3 regions of the Kitasatospora sp. NPDC001547 genome follow, and region 1 is predicted to be linked to each of the others. Evidence: riboswitches for the same ligand, from Rfam matches in the RefSeq annotation. Region 1 holds a riboswitch; each other region holds the start of a gene.

The links. A riboswitch is a leader RNA that binds a small molecule or an ion and turns the genes downstream of it on or off. The one in region 1 is predicted to bind cobalamin.
Region 2: it holds a riboswitch for cobalamin, as region 1 does, so the genes downstream of both, ACFY0X_RS27435 (cobalamin biosynthesis protein) here and ACFY0X_RS07490 (FecCD family ABC transporter permease) in region 1, are expected to answer to the same signal.
Region 3: it holds a riboswitch for cobalamin, as region 1 does, so the genes downstream of both, ACFY0X_RS08975 (HoxN/HupN/NixA family nickel/cobalt transporter) here and ACFY0X_RS07490 (FecCD family ABC transporter permease) in region 1, are expected to answer to the same signal.

Annotation. Positions count from the first base shown of each region.
Region 1 covers NZ_JBIAVL010000003.1:392,702-400,062, reverse strand. The annotation lists gene ACFY0X_RS07520 (ABC transporter substrate-binding protein) at 1-464, shown strand, start outside; gene ACFY0X_RS07515 (amino acid ABC transporter permease) at 502-1,476, shown strand; gene ACFY0X_RS07510 (amino acid ABC transporter ATP-binding protein) at 1,473-2,276, shown strand; gene ACFY0X_RS07505 (CGNR zinc finger domain-containing protein) at 2,413-2,994, shown strand; gene sodX (nickel-type superoxide dismutase maturation protease) at 2,998-3,360, opposite strand; gene sodN (superoxide dismutase, Ni) at 3,634-4,029, shown strand; cobalamin riboswitch at 4,119-4,268, shown strand; gene ACFY0X_RS07490 (FecCD family ABC transporter permease) at 4,361-5,440, shown strand; gene ACFY0X_RS07485 (ABC transporter ATP-binding protein) at 5,437-6,261, shown strand; gene ACFY0X_RS07480 (ABC transporter substrate-binding protein) at 6,284-7,276, shown strand.
Region 2 covers NZ_JBIAVL010000017.1:72,208-79,568, reverse strand. The annotation lists gene ACFY0X_RS27450 (CDP-alcohol phosphatidyltransferase family protein) at 1-606, shown strand, start outside; gene ACFY0X_RS27445 (hypothetical protein) at 700-2,025, opposite strand; gene ACFY0X_RS27440 (alpha/beta hydrolase family protein) at 2,691-3,812, opposite strand; cobalamin riboswitch at 4,133-4,266, shown strand; gene ACFY0X_RS27435 (cobalamin biosynthesis protein) at 4,374-5,366, shown strand; gene ACFY0X_RS27430 (cobyric acid synthase) at 5,363-6,877, shown strand; gene ACFY0X_RS27425 (putative cobaltochelatase) at 6,874-7,361, shown strand, end outside.
Region 3 covers NZ_JBIAVL010000004.1:125,785-133,145, reverse strand. The annotation lists gene ACFY0X_RS08995 (thioesterase family protein) at 1-458, opposite strand, end outside; gene nusB (transcription antitermination factor NusB) at 600-1,037, opposite strand; gene efp (elongation factor P) at 1,042-1,605, opposite strand; gene ACFY0X_RS08980 (M24 family metallopeptidase) at 1,683-2,789, opposite strand; gene ACFY0X_RS08975 (HoxN/HupN/NixA family nickel/cobalt transporter) at 2,966-4,084, opposite strand; cobalamin riboswitch at 4,115-4,328, opposite strand; gene ACFY0X_RS08970 (ArsR/SmtB family transcription factor) at 4,410-4,793, shown strand; gene ACFY0X_RS08965 (hypothetical protein) at 4,842-6,509, shown strand; gene ACFY0X_RS08960 (hypothetical protein) at 6,557-7,361, opposite strand, start outside.

The sequences.
Region 1 (7,361 bases):
CGGTGAAGAAGGGCAACCCGGAGAAGATCGACCCGAAGGACCTCTGCGGCAAGAAGGTCGCCGTCCAGACCGGCACCACCCAGGCCGACGAGATCAAGGACACCCGCGACCCGGACTGCGCCAAGGCCGGCAAGCCGGGCGTCCAGAACGGGGGCGACAAGTTCGACCTCCAGACGGACGTCACCAACGCCGTGGTCTCCGGGCGCGACCAGGCCCTGATGGCCGACTCCCAGGTCGTCGACTACGCGATCAAGCAGTCCGGCGGCCAGCTGGAGAAGGTCGGCGAGACCTACGGCACCGCCCCCTACGGGGTCGCCCTGGCCAAGGGCTCCAAGCTCACCCCGGCCGTCCAGGGCGCCGTCCAGTCGCTGATCGACGACGGCACCTACAAGCAGATCCTCACCAAGTGGGGTGTCGAGGCCGGCGCCATCGAAAAGTCGGCCGTCAACGGCGCCGTCAGCTGACCCTCGTACGCTTCATCTTCTCCCCCGAGGCCACACCGTGAACTCTTTGGACAAGGGGACGGCGCAGAAGGGGCGGCCTGAGACCATCAAGGCCGTCCCCGTCCGCCACCCCGGACGCTGGGCGGGCGCCGTCGTCATCGCCCTGCTCGCGGCGATGCTGCTGAGCGCCCTCTTCACCAACCCCGCCTTCAAGTGGGACATCGTCGGGAAGTACCTGTTCCACGACAGCATCATGCACGGCCTGCTGGTGACGCTGGAACTGACCGTGCTCGCCATGCTCATGGGTGTGGTCGGCGGCATCGTCCTCGCGGTGATGCGCCTGTCCCCGAACCCGCTGCTGGCCGGCGTCGCGTGGGTCTACATCTGGATCTTCCGCGGCACCCCGGTGCTGGTGCAGCTGGTGTTCTGGAACTTCCTCGGCCTGATCTGGGCCAAGCTGTCGATCGGCGTCCCGTGGGGGCCGGAGTTCTGGTCCGAGCAGACCAACGTGCTGATCCCGACCTTCGTCGCCGCGCTGCTGGGCCTCGGCCTCAACGAGGCCGCCTACATGGCGGAGATCGTCCGCGGCGGCATCCAGTCGGTGGACGAGGGCCAGAGCGAGGCCTCGCACGCGCTCGGCATGAGCCGGTTCCAGACCATGCGCCGGATCGTCCTGCCGCAGGCCATGCGGGTGATCATCCCGCCGACCGGCAACGAGACCATCTCGATGCTCAAGACCACCTCGCTGGTCTCCGTGATCTCCCTGGAGGAGATCTTCCGGGCCGGCCAGGTCATCTACTCCCGGAACTACCAGAACATCCCGCTGCTCATCGTGGTGAGCCTCTGGTACCTGTTCTTCACCTCGGTGCTGACCATCGGCCAGTACTACATCGAGCGCCACTACGCCCGAGGCTCCAACCGCACCCTCCCGCCCACCCCGCTGCAGCGGCTGCGGGGCCTGTTCGCCGGGAAGCCCGCCCCCAGGACGAACGCCGACGTCGTCCCGGGGCTCGAGGGAGGTGGTCACGCATGACCGATCTGACCAAGTCCCCCGCCGGCGCCACGGCGGCCGCCGAGCCCATGGTGCGCGCCGAGAACGTGCACAAGTCCTACGGCCTGGTCGAGGTGCTCAAGGGCATCGACCTGGAGGTCAAGCAGGGCGAGGTGTTCTGCCTGATCGGCCCCTCGGGCTCCGGCAAGTCGACCTTCCTGCGGTGCATCAACCACCTGGAGAAGATCAACGGCGGCCGCCTCTGGGTGGACGGCGAGCTGGTCGGCTACCGCCAGAAGGGCGACCGGCTGCACGAGCTCAAGGACCGCGAGGTCGCCCTCAAGCGGCGCGACATCGGCATGGTCTTCCAGCGCTTCAACCTGTTCCCGCACATGACCGCCATCGAGAACGTCATGGAGGCGCCGGTCCAGGTCAAGGGCGAGAGCAAGGCCGAGGCCCGCGAGCGCGGCATGGCCCTGCTGCAGCGGGTCGGCCTCGCCGACAAGGCGAAGAACTACCCCTCGCAGCTCTCCGGCGGCCAGCAGCAGCGCGTGGCGATCGCCCGCGCGCTGGCCATGAAGCCCAAGCTGATGCTCTTCGACGAGCCCACCTCGGCGCTCGACCCTGAGCTGGTCGGCGACGTCCTCGACGTCATGCGCGGCCTCGCCGAGGAGGGCATGACCATGGTGGTCGTCACCCACGAGATGGGCTTCGCCCGCGAGGTCGGCGACGCGCTGGTGTTCATGGACGGCGGTGTGGTGGTCGAGTCCGGCAACCCCCGCGAGGTGCTCACCGACCCCCGGCACGAGCGCACCAGGGCCTTCCTGTCCAAGGTGCTCTGAAGCCCGTACCACCGGCGCCCGGCAGACCCGTCCTGCCGGGCGCCGTCCCTTTCCCCGCCCGGGTAATAGGCTGGAATCGCCACCGGGTAATAGGCTGGAGGCAGTCAGCCCGTTACCGAATTCTGGAAGGACCCCTGTGGAGCTCGCCGCCTACGCCGACCTCGCCGTCCGGCTGGTGAACACCGAGGAGCCCGAGCGCGGCACCGACGCGCTGACCTCCGTGGAGGCGGTGCGCGCCCTGTTCTCCGACTCCTCGCGGGCCGCCGCCCTCGCCGACGAGTCCGACCTGCCCCGGCTGCGGGCGGTGCGGACCCGGCTGCGCGGGGTCTTCGAGGCCGCCGCCGACGGCGACGAGATCCGCGGCGTCGACCTGCTGAACAGCCTGCTCATGGAGTACCCGGTCAGCCCGCTGATCTCCGGGCACGACTACCTGGACGACGCCGGACGGCCGCGCTGGCACCTGCACCTGGCCGACAACTCGCCGACCGCCACCGCGCACTTCAGCGCGGTCGCCTGCATGGGCCTGGCCGTCCACCTGACCGAGCTGGGCGCCGACCGGCTCGGCATCTGCCAGGCCGCGCCCTGCCGCAACGCCTACCTGGACACCTCGACCAACCGCTCCCGCCGCTACTGCTCGGACCGCTGCGCGACCCGCGCCAACGTGGCCGCCTACCGGGCCCGCAAGCGCCAGGAGGCGGAGGCGGCGGCCCGCGAGTAGGTCCTAGACCCCGTCCACCCAGGCGCCCAGCCGGCGGGCCAGGCCCGGCACCCGGGCCAGCCGCGGGGTGAGCAGCAGCCGCTCCAGCCGGCGCCCCGGCGCCAGCCAGGCCGGGCTCGGCCGCAGCCGCAGCAGCACCCGGCCGAGCACCAGTTCGTCCGGGACGGCGCCGTAGCTGCGGCTGTCGCTGTCCACCGGACGGTTGTCGGAGAGCAGCCACCAGCCCTTGGACCGGCGCTCGGCGGCCCGTTTCACCACCAGCAGGTCCTGCTGGAAGGGGTGCCGGAAGAGCACCACCGCCCCCGGCCGGATCGGCGCGCCGTAGCGGACCAGCAGCTGGTCGCCCTCGCGCAGGGTCGGGACCATCGACGGCCCGGCCACGTCGACCAGTCCGAACGGCAGCGCGCCGCCCCGGCCCCGTCCGTCGGCTCCGGCGCCCTCCGGTCGCGTGCTCCGCGCCACGACTCCTCCTCCCGCTCCGCCCGCCCCCAGTCTGCCGTACGGACCGTCACCGGCCCGATGTCCGGATTACCCCGGTTCCGGGTCCGTCTTTTGCCCTAGGCCCGCCGCCCGACCGCGAAACCGCGAGGACGGCGGGGTAATCTCGGGCGCGGGAAGACGATCTAAGGAAGGACTCCCATGTTCTCTCGTCTGTTTGCACCGCGCGCCACCGCCCACGCCCACTGCGACCTGCCCTGCGGCGTGTACGACCCGGCGCAGGCCAAGCTCGAGGCCGAGTCGGTCAAGGCCACCCAGGAGAAGTACCAGGCCAACGAGGACCCGCACTTCCGCGCCCGCGCCATCATCATCAAGGAGCAGCGCGCCGAGGCCGTCAAGCACCACATCTCGGTGCTGTGGAGCGACTACTTCAAGGCCCCGCACTTCGAGAAGTACCCGCAGCTGCACCAGCTGATCAACGACACCCTGAAGGCCGCCTCGGCCGCCAAGGCGTCCACCGACCCGGCCACCGGCCAGGCCCTGCTGGACCTGATCGCCGAGGTCGACAAGATCTTCTGGGAGACCAAGCAGGCCTGAGCCTGACGCGTCGCCACCCGACCGCCCCCGTCCGCGCAGCCGGACGGGGGCGGTCGCGCGTTCACCGCCCGGCCCACCCCCGGTAAGGGTTGCCTGCCCTGAGTGGCTGTTATGCTGCCAGGGCGTCCGAGGGGGAAGTCCGGTGTGAATCCGGCGCTGACCCGCAACGGTGAGCGCGGCCCGTACCAGCCCGTACGACCGCGCCAGCCCGATCGCCCTCGGCCGCTGACCTCCCGACAACTCGCCGCGGACTGCGAGGGGAACGGCGCCCCGGCACACCTGCGGCCCGCGCCCGCCCCGGCGCACCCGCGGCCCGAGGCAAGGCGTCCCCGTGAACCGCGCACCCGCAGACCGTGCAGCCGGCCCGCCCGCCCGGCGCACACCCGTCGCCCCGCTCGCCGCCGGGCTCGCCGTCGCGCTGCTGCTCTCGCTGGTCTGCGGAGTCGCGCTGGGCTCCTCCGGACTCGGCCTGCCCCGGGTGCTGCGACTGCTGGGCGCCGGGCTGACGGGCGGTCGGCTGGACGCGGGCGAGGCGGCCGCGTACGCGATCGTCTGGGAGATCCGGCTGCCGCGCACCGTGCTGGCCGCCGTCGTCGGCGCCGGGCTGGCCGCCTGCGGGGTCGCCGTCCAGGCGCTGGTGCGCAACGCGCTGGCCGACCCCTTCGTGCTCGGCGTCTCCTCCGGCGCGGCCGTCGGCGCCAACGCCGTCCTGCTGTTCGGGGCCTTCGCCTCGCTCGGGGTGTGGGCCGTCTCCGCGTCCGCCTTCGGCTCCGCCCTGGCCGCCATGACGCTGGTCTACCTCGCCGCCCGCACCGCGTACGGGCTCACCCCGCTGCGCCTGGTGCTCACCGGCACCGCCCTGTCCTACGGCTTCTCGGCCACCACCACCCTGATGGTCTTCGCCGCCGACCGCGGCGAAGCCGCCCGGGACGCCATGATGTGGCTGCTCGGCAGCCTCGGCGGCGCCACCTGGGGCAAGGTGCCGATCGCCGCCGCCACGGTGCTGGCCGGCCTCGCCTACCTGACCGGCGCCGCCGGGCGGCTGGACGCGCTCGCGATGGGCGACGAGACCTCCGCCTCGCTCGGCGTGGACCCGGACCGGCTGCGCCGCGAGCTGTTCGTGGTGACCGCCGCCGTCACCGGCACCGTGGTCGCCGTCAGCGGGGCGATCGGCTTCGTCGGGCTGCTGATGCCGCACCTGTCGCGGATGCTGGTCGGCGCCGGGCACCGCCGGGTGCTGGTGGTCGCGCCGCTCGCCGGGGCGCTGCTGCTGGTCTGGGTGGACATCGCCTCGCGCACCCTGCTGGCGCCCGCCGAACTGCCCGTCGGGGTGTTCACCGCGGTCCTCGGCGTGCCCGCCTTCCTGGTGATGATGCGCCGCCGCGGCCAGGCCTTCGGAGGCAACCGGTGACCGACGTGATCGAGGCGGCGGCCGGGACCGGGCCGACGCGGGCCCAGGACCTCGCCGTCGACGCCGTCTCGGTGGAACTGGCCGGCACCCGGCTGGTCCACGAGGTGAGCCTGGCGGCCGCCGCCGGGCAGGTGGTCGGCCTGATCGGCCCGAACGGCAGCGGCAAGTCGACCCTGCTGCGCTGCGTCTACCGGGTGCTGGAGCCGACCGGCGGCGTGGTCCGGCTGGCCGGGGACGACCTGCACGCCCTCACCGCCCGGGAGAGCGCCCGCCGGGTGGCCGCGCTGACCCAGGAGCACTCCGCCGAGTTCGACTTCACCGTCGCCGAGGTGGTCGCCATGGGCCGGCTGCCGCACCGCCGCGGCTTCGGCGGCCCGGCCGCGGGGGACGCGGAGCGCTGCGCCGAGGCGCTGCGCAAGGTGCGCGCCGGACACCTCGTCGACCGGGGCTTCCTGAGCCTGTCCGGGGGCGAGAAGCAGCGGGTGCTGTTCGCCCGCGCGCTGGTCCAGGAGCCGCGCCTGCTGGTGCTGGACGAACCCACCAACCACCTCGACATCGCCCACCAGTTGGAGGTGCTGGCCCTCGCCCGCGAGGCCGGGCCGACGGTGCTCACCGCACTGCACGACCTCAACCTCGCGGCGGGCCACTGCGACCTGCTGTACGTGCTGCGGGCCGGCCGGATCGTCGCCTCCGGCCCGCCCCACGAGGTGCTCCGACCCGCCCTGCTGGCCGAGGTGTTCGGCGTCCGGGCCACCCCGGTGCGGCACCCCGGGACCGGCGCCCTCCAGCTGCTGTTCGACCGCCTCGACCACTCCGCCTGATCCGTCCCCCGGAGGAACCACCGTGCGCACCAAGGCCGTTGCCGTCACCACCCTGCTCGCCCTCGGACTCGCCGGCTGCGGCGCCGAGATCGCCCCGAAGGAGGCCGCCACCGCCTCCGCCCACTACCCGGTGACGGTGCGGAACTGCGGAGACGAGCTCACCTTCGACCGCAAGCCCGCCCGGGCGGTGACCAACGACGTCGGCATCACCGAGCTGATGCTCTCGCTCGGCCTCGCCGACCGGATGGCCGGCTACGTGATGCCCGACGACAAGGGGAGGATCGACCAGGTCGCCTGGAAGGACGGCTACCAGCGGACGAAGTGGCTCTCCAAGCAGCAGATCACCAAGGAGATCGCGCTGGACGCCGAGGCCGACCTGGTCTTCGCCGGCTGGCACTACGGCTTCGACGAGGGCCGGGGCGTCACCCCGCAGGCCTTCCGGACGCTGGGCATCGACTCGTACGTCCTCAGCGAGTCCTGCCGCAGCGGCAAGGGCACCGAACGCGGCGTGATGGACCCGCTGGAGGCGCTCTACACCGACCTGGCCAACCTCGGCGAGATCTTCGACGTCAGGGACCGCGCCGACCGGCTGGTCGCCGACTTCAAGGCGCAGATCGCCGCCGTCCCCCGGCCCGAGCGCCGCCCGTCCGTCTTCCTGTACGACAGCGGGCAGGACAAGCCGTACACCGCCGGGAAGTTCGCCGCCGCGAACGAGATCATCGCCAAGGCGGGCGGGACCAACGTGATGGGCGACCTCACCGACAGCTGGGTCACGGCCGGCTGGGAGAGCGTGGTGCAGCGCGACCCGGAGGTGATCGTGATCAACGACTACGGCGACACCGGCGCCGAGGAGAAGCGGCGGTTCCTCACGTCCTTCCCGCCGCTGGCGAACGTGGCCGCGATCAGGAACGACCGGATCTTCGTGATGGACTATGTGGACCTGGTGGAGAGCCCGCGCAACCCGGCCGCGATCAGCTCGCTGGCCGGCTACCTGCGCACCGTACCGGCCCGCTGACCGGCCCGGATCCCGCTCCCCCGGGCACGGACCTCCGGGCGTACGCTCAAGGTACGAGCCGACGGAACCCGACCGGAGGAGCGAG
Region 2 (7,361 bases), on a different contig from region 1:
TCGATGTGCGACCTCTTCGACGGCCTGGTGGCGCGCAAGCTGCGCTCCTCCGCCCTCGGAGCGGAACTGGACAACCTGGCGGACCTGATCAGCTTCGGCATCGCGCCGGCCTACTTCGTCGCGGTCTGGGGCATGGTCTCCCAGGGCTCCAACAGCAAGCTGTCCGCGCTCATCGCCATCACGGTGCTGCTCGCGGTGGTCCTGCGGCTGGCCCGCTTCTCGGCCGTCAAGATGCGGCCGGGGGTGTTCCAGGGCATGCCCTGCCCGATGGGCGCGATGACGGTGATCGCCATCGTGCTGCTCGACCCGCCGTTCCTGCCCGGTCTGCTCGCCATCTTCGGCGCCGCGTACCTGATGGTCAGCCGGATCGAGTACCCCAAGCCGCAGGGGCTGCTGGCCACCGCCACGCTCTGCTGGATCGTGGTCTCCATCGGCTGCCTGGCCGCCTGGGCCACCGGTCTGCCCGGTGGCGACAGGCTGATGCACGTCGGCGCGTTCGCCCAGATCACGCTCGCCGCGATGGCGCCGCTGCTGGTCATCCGCCGGAAGGTGGGCCAGAAGGTCGGCGACGTCCGCGCCCGGCGGGCGGAGTCGCGGATCGGCTGATCCCCGAAGCCGTCGCACGGCGAAGGGCCCGGAACCTGGTGGTTCCGGGCCCTTTCCCGTGCGTCGTCGCGGTCGGGCGCCGCGGCCGCGGACTCAGGCGCCGCCGGTGTGCACGCTGAACGCCGAGCGGCGGGCCGCCCGGGCCACGGCCGGGTCCGGGTGCACGCCGGAGACCGCCGTCAGCACCGAGGCCGCCCGCGGGTGGCCGGACTGCCGGGCCCGGGCGAACAGCCGGACCGGGTCGCCCGCCGAGGCGCCCTCGACGTGGCCCACCAGCAGCTCGGTCTCGCCGTGGTCGAGCACCGCGGCCGCGGTGTCCACCCAGAGCCAGGCCGCGTCCTCCGCGCCCAGCACGTCCGCCGGGGAGACCCCCTCGTCCGCGCGCTCCGCCAGCCAGAGCAGCGCGTAGGGGCGCAGCACCGGCTCGTCCACGGCGGCGCGCACCGCCTGCTCGGCCGGACCGCCGGCCACCCGCAGCGCCTCGAAGGCCAGCCCGCGCACCAGCGCGTCGTCGCCCTGGGCGGCGTCCAGCAGCTCGCCCACCGCCCGGTCCGCGGGCCGGGCCGCGACCCAGGCCCGGAACTCGGCGCGGGCCGGGCCCGGCGAGTAGTCCGCACAGGCGTTCAGCAGCTCGAAGGCGCTCTGCTCGATGTGCCCGGCCGCGGTCTGCGCGACCGTGCAGATCTCCTCCAGCTTCGCCCGCACCGCCCAGTGGCCGAGCGGAGACAGCTCCGCGGCGTCGTTCCTGCGCTCCAGGGCGCCGACGGCCGCCAGACCGTCCAGCATCCAGTCCAGGACGGCGGCCACGTCGGAGGGCGCGGCCGGGGTGTCGATCTGCGGCGCGCGGCAGGTGCCCCGGACGGCAGAGACCGCCGAGGCCGCGTGCGGCACCGGCGACAGGCCCGGCCCGCCGAGGCCCGTACCGACCCGGCGCTCGTCCAGGCCGCGGCGCAGCAGCTCCAGCAGCTCGCTCTCGGCGACCGGGCCGTCCACCAGGTGGAGGAAGGAGAGCAGCTGCGGGGCCTGGTCCACGGCCTGCCCGGCCAGGACGGCGAACACGCCGCGCAGCGCGGCGGGCGGCACCGGGGCGAGCAGGGTCCAGGCGTCGAACAGCGCCGACCAGCCACGCACCACGGCCTCGTCGTCGTGCTCCCAGGCGTGCAGGCGCCAGCCGGGGCCGGCTCCGCCGTCGCGGGGCTCCACCAGGCCCACCAGCAGCGCCCGTCCCCAGGCCTTGGTGGCCGCGCCGACCGTCATGGCCAGCGCCCGGCCCGCCGCGCGGGCGTCCTCCGGGAGCAGCTCGCCGCGCTTGTCGACCTCGGCCAGCTCCCCGGCCCAACGGGCGACCCGGACGGCGTCCACCAGCATCCGGCGGGCCAGCGGCGCCAGCTCGGCGGGTGCCGGGAAGCCCTCCGGCACGGGAACCCTGCCGCGCCCGGGAGCCGGAGCGGGCCCTCGTCGCCGGGGTACTCCGTTACGGGGGACACCCGCCCCGCCCGGCCTGCCACCGGCGGGCCGTTGGGCCGTTCCGGGGAGACGGGTCACCGTCGCACCGGTACCGATCGTCGGCGGGAGCGGGGCATCACGGTCGCGCGGGTTCCGAGACGTCACGTCGAGCAGTCTTCCCCTTGCACCGGCCTTCTGTCACATCCGGTTGTCCGTACGACCGGGCGACCGGTGGCGGCACCTCCGCAAGATCGGGCAACAACGGCATACCGCCTGGCCGGAAACGTGTGACCTGGCCATGCCACTCGTCACCCCCCGGTTGCCGGGAATGCTCGCCCGGTCACCCTGCGTACGGGTGGGGGGTAACGAGTCGGGGCCCATTGTTGCCCCCGACCGCGGGGTGGTTTTCGCCGCGGGGGATCCGCGCCGCCCGTGCTCGGCGGGCCTGTCCAGCCCGATTCCGGACGGATGGCGGGCGGGGCGGGGGAAGCGCACCGCACGAGAAGTCGGCCGGGCCGACTTCTCGTGCACGCCGGGCGGAACGGGAGAAAGCGCCATTCGCGGACCGGGGGGAAGCGCGGCGGGAAACCGTCGTGACCCGGCCGAAAACGCGGCGCGCGCGAGGGGGGGCTCCCGGGCTACAGCAGCGGCGTGAGCCAGCGGCGGAGGAGTTCCGTGTAGCGGTCCGGGGCGGTGTTCCAGAGGGTGGCGTGGTCGGCGCCGGGGAAGGGCTGGAGGCTGACCACGTCGCGGCGGGCCGCGGCCAGCTTCTCGACGGTGCCGAAGGGGGCGATCCGGTCCTCCGGGCTGTGCAGGACGAGGGTGGGCACCCGCAGGTCGGTGCCCTCGGCGAGACGGGCGGAGTCCGCGAGGTCGACGCCGGTGCGGCCCTCGGCGGCGAGGGCGCCAAGCTCTGCGGCGACGCCCCGGAAACCGGCCCGGGCGGCGTCCCGGCGGGCGGAGGCCGGGAGGTCGAGCACCGGCGAGTCGAGGATCAGGCCCCGGACGGCGTGCGACCAGACGGAGCGGGCCGCGGTCTGCAGGACCATGGTCGCGCCGAGGGACCAGCCGTACAGGACCACCTTGCCCGCGCCGCTGTCGAGCGCCAGCCGTACCGCCGACTCGACGTCGCGCCACTCGGTCTCGCCGAAGTGGCTGAGCCCGTCCGGGGAGTCGGGGGCGCCCCGGTCGCCGCGGTAGGTGACGGCGAGGGCGGGCAGGCCGAGCCGGTCGAGCACGGGGAGCACCGGGAGGGTCTGCTGGCGGTCGGCCCCGGGGCCGTGCACCAGGATCACCCAGGTGCCGCGCTTGCCGTGGAGCCGCCAGGCGGGCAGCGCGCCGAGCTCGCCGTCGGCGACGGTGTCGGCGAAAGCCAGGCCGAGCGCCTCGGAGGGGTCGCCGAGGTGGACCCGGGGGGTGAAGCGGACCTCGGTCCCGGGGGCGAGGGTGCCCCGGTCGGCGCGGACCAGCCGGCGGGTGACGCCCCGTTCGTCGCCGTGCAGGACCTCCTCGACCACCGCGTGCCCGCCGTCCGCCCACTCGACCGCCCAGCGGCCGGGGCGCAGGCTCGCGGGGCCGCGGGTGAAGGTGACCCGGCCGGGGGCGAGGCCGCGGACCACCACCGGCGCCGACTCCTGGACGGCGGGCGCCGGACGGACCATCCGCTCGGAGGCCCGACGGCCGATCACCAGCACGGCGGCCCCGGCCGCGGTGGCCCCGACCGCGGCGGCCGCCACGACGGCGGCGGTTCCCCAACGCATATCGCTCCCCGCTCTGTTGCTCTCGGACCGGACGGTGTTCGAGCACCAGTTCACCGGCGCCCCGCCCGGACGGCCACCCGGACGGCCACCCGGATGGGCCGTCCGGGTCGCCCGGGCGGCGGGCGGGCGGCGGGCGGGCGGGCCCGAGGAGGGGACGGTCGGGAGGGCGACCGCCCGGGCCGGTGCCGCTGCCGGCGCCTGCCGGTGCCGGGCGATCCCACGGGGTGTCAGCGGGCCGGCGTGTGACCAACCCCTCCGTGACCTCGGTTGACTCCCGGTTCGGGCCCGTGATGGGATCCTGGGGCCAAACGGAGGCATGGAGAGGAAGCCGGTGGAAGTCCGGCGCGGTCCCGCCACTGTCACCGGGGAGCACGCTCGGAACATCGCCACGGCGGGCCGTCGACGGCCGCTGGAAGGCTCCGGGAGTGCGTTCGACCCGGAAGCCAGGAGACTCTCGCCCCCGTCACGTCGATCCAGGGCGCGGACCCTGAGTGAGGACACGCACGCGATGCAGGCTGCCCCGCCCGGCCGGACTCCGAGCTGCCTTCCGCCGTGCGGCCGATGACCCCGCCCACCGCCTCCCCCGCTCCGCGCCCGCTGACCCGCGCCGCCGCGTTCGCGCTCGGCGCCGCCGCGGGCTACGCCGCCGACACCCGCTTCGCCGACCCCCGCCGGGGCCACCCGGTGGCCGTCTTCGGCAGCGCCGCGATCCGGCTGGAGCGCAGGGTGTGGCGCGACGGCCGCGCCGCCGGGGCCGGGTACACGGCGCTGTGCGTGGGCGCGGTCGCGGCGGGCGCGCTCGCCCTGGACCGTACGGTGGGCCGGCGCCCGCTGGGCCGGGCCGCGCTGGCGGCGGCCGCGACCTGGACCGTGCTCGGCGGCACCTCGCTGACCCGGGAGGCGCGCACCATCGGCCGCTCGCTCGCCGCGGGCGACCTCGCGGCCGCCCGGGAGCGGCTGCCGCACCTGTGCGGGCGGGACCCGAGCGCGCTGGACGGGCAGCAGATCGCCCGGGCCGTGGTCGAGTCGGTGGCCGAGAACACCGCCGACGCCGTGGTGAACGCGCTGGCCTGGGGCACCCTGGCCGGCACCCCCGGACTGCTGGCCTTCCGCGCCGTGAACACCCTGGACGCCATGGTGGGCCACCGCTCGCCGCGCTACGCCCGGTTCGGCTGGGCCTCGGCCCGGCTGGACGACCTGGCGGGCTGGCCCGGCGCCCGGCTGACGGCACTGTTGACGGTGGCCGCCGCGCCCGAACCCCGGACCGCCTGGCGGATCTGGCGGCGCGACGGCTCCGCGCACCCGAGCCCGAACGCGGGCCAGGCCGAGGCGGCGTTCGCCGGCGCGGTGGGCGTGCGGCTGGGCGGGACGCTGCGGTACGGCGAGCAGGTGGAGGACCGGCCGGTGCTGGGCGCGGAGCTGCGCCCGGTCACGGTGGACGACATCGAACGGGCCTGCGCGCTCTCCCGGCGGGTGGGCGCACTGGCACTGGGTACGACGGTCGCGGGGCACGTCCTGCTGCGGACGCTGATGAAGAAGAGGGGGCGGGCATGACGAACGCGCTGCTGGTCGCGGGGACGACCTCGGACGCGGGCAAGAGCGTGGTGACGGCCGGGATCTGCCGTTGGCTCGCCCGCCAGGGCGTGCGGGTCGCGCCGTTCAAGGCGCAGAACATGTCGCTCAACTCCTTCGTCACCGCCGACGGCGCCGAGATCGGCCGCGCCCAGGCGATGCAGGCGCAGGCCGCCCGGGTGGAGCCGGAGGCGGCGATGAACCCGGTGCTGCTCAAGCCCGGCGCGGACGGCCGCAGCCAGGTGGTGCTGCTCGGCCGGCCGGTGGCCGAGGTGGGCGCGCTGGACTACCGCGAGCGCAAGCCCGTCCTGCTGGAGCGCGCCCTGGAGTGCCTGGCCGACCTGCGCAGCCGCTACGACGTGGTGGTCTGCGAGGGCGCGGGCTCGCCGGCCGAGATCAACCTGCGCGACCGCGACATCGCCAACATGGGCCTGGCCACGGCCGCCGCCCTGCCGGTGGTGGTGGTCGGGGACATCGACCGCGGCGGGGTCTTCGCCGCGATGTACGGGACGCTGGCGCTGCTGTCGGCGGAGGACCAGCGGCACGTGGCGGGCTGGTTCGTCAACAAGTTCCGCGGCGACTCGCGGCTGCTGGCGCCCGGGCTGGAGATGCTGCACGAGCTGACCGGACGTCCGGTGCTGGGCACCCTGCCGATGCTGCCCGGGCTCTGGCTGGACGCCGAGGACTCGCTGGACCTGTCCACCGTGGTCGACCGGACGGACGGGCCCGGACCGCTCGGCGCGGACGTGCTGCGGGTGGCCGTGGTGCGCTTCCCCCGGCTGTCCAACTTCACCGACCTGGACGCGCTCGCGCAGGAGCCGGGCGTGCTGGTCCGCTGGGCGACCAGGCCGGAGGAGCTGGCCGACGCCGACCTGGTGGTGCTGCCCGGCACCCGGGCCACCGTCGCGGACCTCGCCTGGCTGCGCGAGCGCGGCCTGGAGCCGGCCCTGAAGGCACGGGCGGCGGCCGGACTGCCGGTCCTCGGGGTCTGCGGCGGCTACCAGATGCTGGCGCACTCCATCGTGGACGAGGTCGAGTCGAAGGCGGGCGCCGTCGACGGGCTCGGCCTGCTGCCGACCCGGGTGCGGTTCGGCGCCGAGAAGGTGCTGGCGCGGCCGGTCGGCGAGGCGTACGGGCAGCGGGTCGAGGGCTACGAGATCCACCACGGGGTGGTGGCGGTCGAGGGCGGCACCCCGTTCCTGGACGGCTGCCGGGTGGGCGCGGTCCGGGGCACGACCTGGCACGGCGCGCTGGAGAACGACGGGTTCCGCCGTGAACTCCTGCGCGAGGTCGCCGAGTCGTCCGGCCGGGCGTTCGTCCCGGCGCCGGACACCTCCTTCGCCGCGGCGCGCGAGGCCCGGCTGGACCGGCTGGGCGACCTGATCGAGGAACACGCGGACACCGACGCGCTGTGGAAGCTGATCGAGGGCGGGGTGCCGGCGGCCGGATCGCTGCCGTTCCTGCCGCCCGGGGCCCCTGGGAGTGACGCATGACCGACGTCCGCTATCCGTTCACCGCGATCGTCGGCATGGCCGACCTGCGGCTCGGGCTACTGCTGAACGCGGTCTCCCCGGCCGTGGGCGGCGTGCTGGTGCGCGGCGAGAAGGGCACCGCGAAGTCGACCATGGTGCGCGCGCTGGCCGGCCTGCTGCCGTCCATCGCCACCGTGGACGGCTGCCGCTTCGCCTGCGACCCGGGCGCGCCCGACCCGCAGTGCCCGGACGGGCCGCACGTCTCCCCGTCCGCCTCCGAACGGCCTTCCCAGCTGGTCGAGTTGCCGGTCGGCGTGGCCGAGGACCGGATCGTCGGCTCGCTCGACCTGGAGCGGGCGCTGGCCGAGGGCGTCAAGGCCTACGAGCCCGGACTGCTCGCCAGGGCCCACCGCGGCGTGCTCTACATCGACGAGGTGAACCTGCTCCAGGACCACGTGGTGGACCTGCTGCTGGACGCCGCCGCGATGGGCCGCTCCTACGTCGA
Region 3 (7,361 bases), on a different contig from region 1:
AGGGCGGCCTGGGCGATCAGCTCCTTGGGCGCGTGTTCGACGCCGACGCACTGGTCCGGCGGCGGCAGCTGCGGCGGCCGCGCGCTGGTGCGCACCTCGCCGTCGGCGGCGGCGAGGTCGCCGTGGCTGGCCACCACGCGCAGCCGCTCGACGCCGTCCTGGCTGAGCGAGGCGGTGCCGGTGGACAGGCCGCGGCCGGTGCGCAGCACCTCGGTGCGGACGGTGGCCGGGCCGGGGGTGGAGGCGGACAGGTAGTAACCACTGATCGACACCGGGTCCGGGTGGGTGCCGTGCTCCAGCGACAGCGCGTGTCCGGCCACGGCGAGCAGCAGTCCGCCGTTCACCCCGCCGCCGATCTGCCAGCCGGCGCCGAGCTCGGCCTCGTAGCGGCCGGCCTCCTCGGGGTGCCTGGTCAGGGCGATGCCCTGGTCGAACTCGCTGCGGATCGCCGTGGTCATGTGGGGGGACCTGCCCTTCGCGCGTGCTTCCGGACGTCAAGTTACTGACGAGTAGGAACCACCCTACGCCGCCCGGGTGAAACGCGGAACGGCCGCCGGACACCTGTTCGGGTCCGACGGCCGTCCGGGAGGTCGATCCGCCTACCGGCGGATGCCCGGCTTCAGCTCCAGGAAGCGGGCGAGCATGCCGTTGACGAAGGCCGGGGAGTCGTCCGTGGAGAACTCCTTGGCGATCTCGACGGCCTCGTCCAGGACGACGGCGTCCGGGACGCCGTCCTCCCAGATCAGCTCGTACGCGCCGAGCCGCAGGACGTTGCGGTCCACGATCGGCATCCGGTCGAGCGTCCAGCCCACGGCGTACTGCTCGATCAGGTCGTCGATGCGACGCGCGTGCTGGACGTACCCCTCGATGAGCTCCATGGTGTACTCACCGACCTGCGGGGTGCCCTCGTCGGGCTTGGGCTCGCGGGCGCGGGCCACCCAGTCGGCGAGGACCTGCTGCGGGTCGACCCCGCGGTGGTCGGCCTCGAAGAGGATCTGGAAGGCCCGGGTACGGGCCTTGCTGCGTGCGGCCGACACGGACTTACTTCACCCGGCCGAGGTAGCTGCCGTCGCGGGTGTCGACCTTGACCTTCTCACCGGTGGTGACGAAGAGCGGCACGGCGATCTCGGCACCGGTCTCCAGGGTGGCCGGCTTGGAGCCGCCGGTGGAGCGGTCGCCCTGGACGCCCGGCTCGGTGTGGGCGATGGTCAGCTCGACCGCGGCCGGGAGCTCGATGTACAGGACGGCGCCCTCGTTGGTGGCGACCAGGGCCTCGAAGCCCTCCAGCAGGTACTTGGCGGCGTCGCCGACGACCGACGGCTCGACGGTCAGCTGGTCGTAGGTGTCCATGTCCATGAACACGAAGTTCTCGCCGTCCTTGTACGAGAACTGCATGCCGCGCTTGTCGACGTTCGCGGTCTCGACCTTGGTGCCCGCGTTGAAGGTCTTGTCGACGACCTTGCCGGTCAGGACCTCCTTGAGCTTGGTACGCACGAAGGCCGGGCCCTTGCCGGGCTTGACGTGCTGGAACTCGACGACGGACCAGAGCTTGCCGCCCTCCAGCTTGAGGACCATGCCGTTCTTGAGATCGTTCGTGGAAGCCACGGGCGCACTAACTCCTGTATAGCTGTCAAGGAACCAAGGGTTTGCGTCCTGCCGCCCGCGGCCCCCGGGGGCCGCGGTCACAGGGCGAGGAGCTCCTTGGTGGTGATGGTGAGCAGCTCGGGCCCGCCCTCCTCGAGGGGGCGCACGACGAGCGTGTCCTCGATCCGGACGCCGCCCTTGCCCGGGAGGTGGACTCCTGGGCCGACGGTGACCGGCACGCGGCTGTCCAGTTTACCCATGTCCGCCGGGCCGAGGCGCGGCGCCTCCCGCATCTCCAGCCCGATGCCGTGGCCCACCGGGTGCGGAGAGGCCTCGGCGTGGCCGGCCGCCTCCAGGACCTGCCGGGCCGCCCGGTCGGGTACGCACTGCTCCACGCCCGGTCCGAGTGCCTCCCGCCCGGCCCGCTGGGCCCGGAAGACCAGCCGGTGCAGCTCCACCTGCCAGGGCGCCGGCGCGGCGCCGATCACGAAGGTGCGGGCGGTGGAGACGCCGTAGCCGCGGTACTGGGCGCCCATCACCACGGTCAGGAAGTCGCCCTCCTCCACCCGGCGGTCGGTCGGCTGGTGGGCGGCCTGGCCGGAGTGGCTGCCGGTGCCGACCGAGACCGGGAAGGCCGCCCGGTCGGCGCCGTGGTCGATCATCCGGCGCTCCAGCTCCATCGCCAGGTGCCGCTCGGTGCGGCCGACCAGGATCGACTCCAGCAGCTCGCCCAGCGCCTGGTCGGCGATCTCCGCGGCGATCCGCAGGTCCGCGATCTCGCGCTCGTCCTTGACCACCCGCAGCCGCTCGACCGTCTGGCCGAGGTCCACCAGCCGGGCCCCCTCGGTCAGGCCGGCCACCGCCCGGTGCCGGGTGACGGTCAGGTCGTGCTCCTCCACGGCCAGGCCCGACACCCCGGACCGCGCGGCGGCGGTCGCGGCGGCCAGTGCGGTGTCCGAGCCGGCCGCCACCGGCAGCCTGGTGACGTCCGGAGCGATCAGGTGCTCCCCGGAGTCGTCCGGCGGCAGGTCGTCCGGCAGCGCGAGCAGGGCGCGCTCCCTGGTCAGCAGCAGGCTCGCCCCGCAGGGCGCGCAGCCCGTCAGGTACCGCACGTTCGCCGCGCGGGTGATCAGCGCCGCATCGGCCCCGGCCGCACTGCAGTGCTCCCTCACCCGCTCCCGCCGCCCCGCGTACGCATCCGCCATGCGTCGAGCCTACGAACCCCCGGCCCGAAGCGCCCGCCGAGCACCCCCGGCCGAACCCCCGGTGCTCCTTGCGCGCCCCCCGCGCGACCGCGCCGTCACCTCCGGGCGCGCGCCGTGCGCCCCGCCCCCGCCCGGGGCCGTGCCGCGGCCCCGGGGACGACCCGCGGGACGGGTGCTCAGGCCTCCTGGCCCGGCGTCCAGCGCTGCTCGACCCGGGCGAGCTTCCAGTACCCGATCGCGATCGCCCAGACCAGCACGAACAGCCCGGCGATGCCGTAGCCGACGTTGTCCAGCGAGATGTCCGCGATGAACCCGGAGACCGGGTCGGTCAGGTCGAGCTTCTCGTGCAGCACCCCGACCAGCTCGATGGTGCCGATGACGAAGGCGACCGCGATCGACAGACCGGTGATGGTCAGGTTGTAGTACACCTTCCGGACCGGGTTGGCGAAGGCCCACTGGTACGCGAAGTTCATGAACGTCCCGTCCAGGGTGTCGAACAGGCTCATCCCGGCCGCGAACAGCAGCGGCAGGCAGACGATCGCGTACCAGGGCAGCCCGGAGGCCGCGCCCGAGCCGGCCATCACCATCAGGGTGACCTCGGTCGCGGTGTCGAAGCCCAGGCCCAGCACCATGCCCACCGGGAACATCTGCCCCGGTCGGGTGATCGACCGGGTCGCCCGGTTCAGCACCCGGGCCATGAAGCCGCGCGAGTCGAGGTGCGCCTCAAGCTCCCGCTCGTCGAACTGCCCGGCCCGCATCGCCCGGAACACCTTGAGGATGCCGAGCAGTGCCGCCAGGTTGAGCGCGCCGATCAGGTAGAGGAAGACGCCCGAGGTGGTCGTCCCGATCATGCCGAGCCACTTGTGGGTGGTCGACTCGTCGTCCATCAGCGTGTTCGCCAGCTGCGCGCCGCCCGCCACCAGGGCGGCCATCACGACCACCATCGAGGAGTGCCCGAGGGCGAACCAGAACCCCACCGAGACCGGCCGCTTGCCGTCCGCCATCAGCTTGCGGGTGGTGTTGTCGATCACCGCGATGTGGTCGGCGTCGAAGGCGTGCCGCATGCCGAGGGTGTACGCGGTGATACCCAGGCCCACCCCGAAGGCCTGGGTACCGACCGCGTACCGCTCGGGTGCGACCAGGAAGACGAGCGTCCCGAAGGCCACCACGTGCATGGCCAGGATCACCCCCATCAACCCGGCCGTACGGATGGTGTCCTCGCGCCGCCACCGGAAGCTCGGCAGCGCGGAGGGGGCCGTCTTCGCCCCGGTGGCGACGGTTTCGGGCAGGGTCATCTGCGGATCACGCTCCAGCACCTCGTGGAAAACCTCGTGAGATGCCGTGGCCGGTCTCCTGGCTGACGGGACGCCCGTACCCGCCTTCCCAGGCGCGCGGGGCGCCCAGTGGCTTCATGGGTACGGACGACGTTCCTCCGTGGGCGGAGGAACGACCCGATCACAGTGGCGAGGGCCGCTCCGGGCTGGGATCCCTGAGGATCCGTCACCGGTCTTCCCGAGCACCACGGCGGGGAACACCGTAGGGGCCGGGCCCCACGGGTGCAAGGCTGCGCACCTGCGCAGGTGTCCAGGATCACAGGGCGCCGCCTGCAAGAATGTCCGCATGCATCTCGTACCGGCCGACCGCGCGGGCCACCGCACCATCGACGGGCACCGGGTCTGCGAGGCCATCGCCGCGATCGGCGAGCCCGCGCACGTCCGGTCCTGGGCCGAGCGGTTCTCGCTGCTCGCCGACCCCGGGCGGCTCGCCCTGCTGCTCGCCCTCCACCGGGCCGGCCCGCTCGCCGTCACCGACCTCGCGGTCGCCACCGGCATGCGCGACCCCGCCGTCTCCCAGGCCCTGCGGCTGCTCCGCACGGCCGGCGTGGTGACCGGCGACCGGGACGGACGGGTGGTGCGCTACCGGCTCGTGGACGAGGCCATGCGCCCCCTCCTCGACGAGTGCACCGCCGCCGAGCACCACGAGCCCACCGCGGCCGCCGGCTGACACCCGCAAACCCCGGCCGGGACCGGGCCCGACCAGTACGATCATGGTGTGCCGTCCCATCCCCACGTCTGGCCCGCCGACCGCTGGAACACCCGACCGGTCAGGGCCCGCGTGCTGGCGGTCGCCCGCACCCTCACCTCGGCCACCCGGGTCCTGGACGTCCTCACCCTGCTGAGCCCGGACGGCATCGAGCGGTACTTCACCGTCAACCCCGGCTCCGCCTTCGCCGACCGCGCCCTGGACGAGTACCTGCGCGGCCTGCCCGGCTTCACCGTGCTGGACTGGGAGGACGCCGTCCGCCGCCGCTTCGACCTGGCCGTCGCCTGCGCCGTCCACTCCTCCATGCACCGCCTGGACGCCCGCCTCGTCGTCCTCCCGCACGGCGCCGGCTACAACCGCCTGGTCACCGAGTCGACCGGCGACACGGTCACCGCCGCCGGCCTGTCCCGCAACGAACTCACCCACCGCGGACGGGTGTTCGTGGACGTCCTCGGCCTTTCCCACCCCGAGCAGCTGGACCGGCTGCGGGACTCCTGCCCCGAGGCGCTGGACGTCGCCCGGGTCGTCGGCGACCCGTGCTTCGACCGGATGCTCGGCAGCCGGCGCTCCCGCGACGGCTACCGCGCCGCGCTCGGCGCCACCTGCGGCCGACGGCTCGTCGTCGTCAGCTCCACCTGGAGCGAGCACTCGTTATTCGGCCGCCGCCCCGACCTCCCCCAGCGGCTGGTCCGCCGGCTCCCCGCCGACGAGTACACGGTGGCCGTCGTCCTGCACCCCAACGTCTGGAGCCGCCACGACCCCGAGGCGCTGCTCGACGGCGCCCGCCGGATGGGCCTGCGCCTGATCCCGCCCCACCAGGGCTGGCAGGCCGCGCTCGTCGCCGCCGACTGCGTGATCGGCGACCACGGCTCGGTCACCGTCTACGGCGCCGCCCTGGAGCGCCCCACCGTGCTCGTCGCCACCGGCGCCGCCGAACTCGACCCGCGCTCCCCCGGCTACGCCTTCGGCCAGGCCGCGCCCGTCCTCGACCCGGACGGGGACCTCGCCGCCCAGCTCGAACTGGCCCTGGCCCAGGACCCGGCCGGCCTGAGCGGCGTCACCGGCCGCTCACTCGCCCACCGCGGCGAGTCCGCCCGGCTGCTGCGCCCGCTGCTCTACTCCTTCCTGGACGGACTGGACGAACCCGGGGACGAGCCGGCCCTGCCGCCCTACCCCAGGCCGCTCCCCGCGACCACCGAGGGGCCCACCGCGTACGACGTCGAGGGCAGCAGCGACGGCACCGAGGTCAGCCTCCGGCGCTACCCCTTCGCCCCGGACGGCCACCCCCCGCGCGGCTTCCACGCCCTCACCGACGAGCACCCGGGCGACGCCCTGCGCTACACCGCCGAGGTCCTCGCCCGCACCGAGGCCCACGCCGAACGCCCGGCCACCCGCTGGCTCGCCGACACCGCCGCCGAACTCCCCGGCCTGGCCGTCGCGGTGGCCGCCCTCGGCCCGGCCCGCCACCTGCTGCGGCTGCGCACCGGCCTGCTGCTGGAGGCCCGCGCCGAACCGGACTGGGACCGCCCCGACCCCGGCATCGACCCGCTGCTGCTCGGCTCCGCCGTCGCCACCTGGCTCGCCGACGGCGGCGAGCCGGCCGGCCTCGCCGAGCACGGGCTCACCGTCCGCACCGGCGAGCACCGCGCCCGGGTGTCGTTCCGTACCAGGTCGTAGCCGTACCGGTCCCTCGGCCCGTCCCGGGTCCTGGCCGTACCGGGGTCCTACTCCGACAGCTCCCGCAGCCGCGCCCGGCTGCGCTCGGCCAGCTCCGCGTCGTCCAGCTCCTCGGCGAGGGAGACGATCAGGGTGTGCGCCTGCGCCTCCTTGGCGTACTGGCTGCGCTCCCTGGCCTGCCGGGCGCAGTCGTCCGCGTGGGCGACGGCGAGGTCCAGCTGTCCGAGGGCCCGGTGCGCCCTGGCGCGGACCAGCGGCAGCTTCATCAGCATGTCGTCGTCCCCGGTCCGCCCGGCGTGAGCCGTGGCCTCGGCCAGCAGGGCCAGCGCCTGCTCCGGACGGCCGTCGGCGATCAGCGCCTGCGCCAGGTTGTAGCTCTGGACGATCTCGCCGTGGTCGTCGCCCCGGTTCTCCGCCAGGGCCAGGGTGAACCGCCGCACCGCGTCGGCCGGGCGCCCGTCGGCCAGGCAGAGCAGCCCGTCCGTCTCGTAGAGCACCCCCACCACCTGGCGCTCGGTCACCAGCGGCACCTGCTCGGTGGCGAGCGCCAACTGCTCGGCGGCGAGCCGGTACTCGCCGCGGTCGACGTGGGCGCGGGCGAGCTGGTTGCGCATCCGCACCACGGCCGCCGGCCGGTTGTCCCACTGGGCCGACTCGACGCCGAGCCGGTGGGTGGCGATCCAGTCCTGGTACAGCTTGCGGCCGTGGTAGAGCGGCCAGAGCGACTCGCAGAGCCGCCACACCTCGCCGTGCCAGCCCTGCTCGGCCGCCTCCGCCACCACCGCGCGGAAGTTGGCGCGTTCGGCGTACAGCCACTCCAGGGCCGCGGCCCCGGAGGCGAAGCGGGGCAGC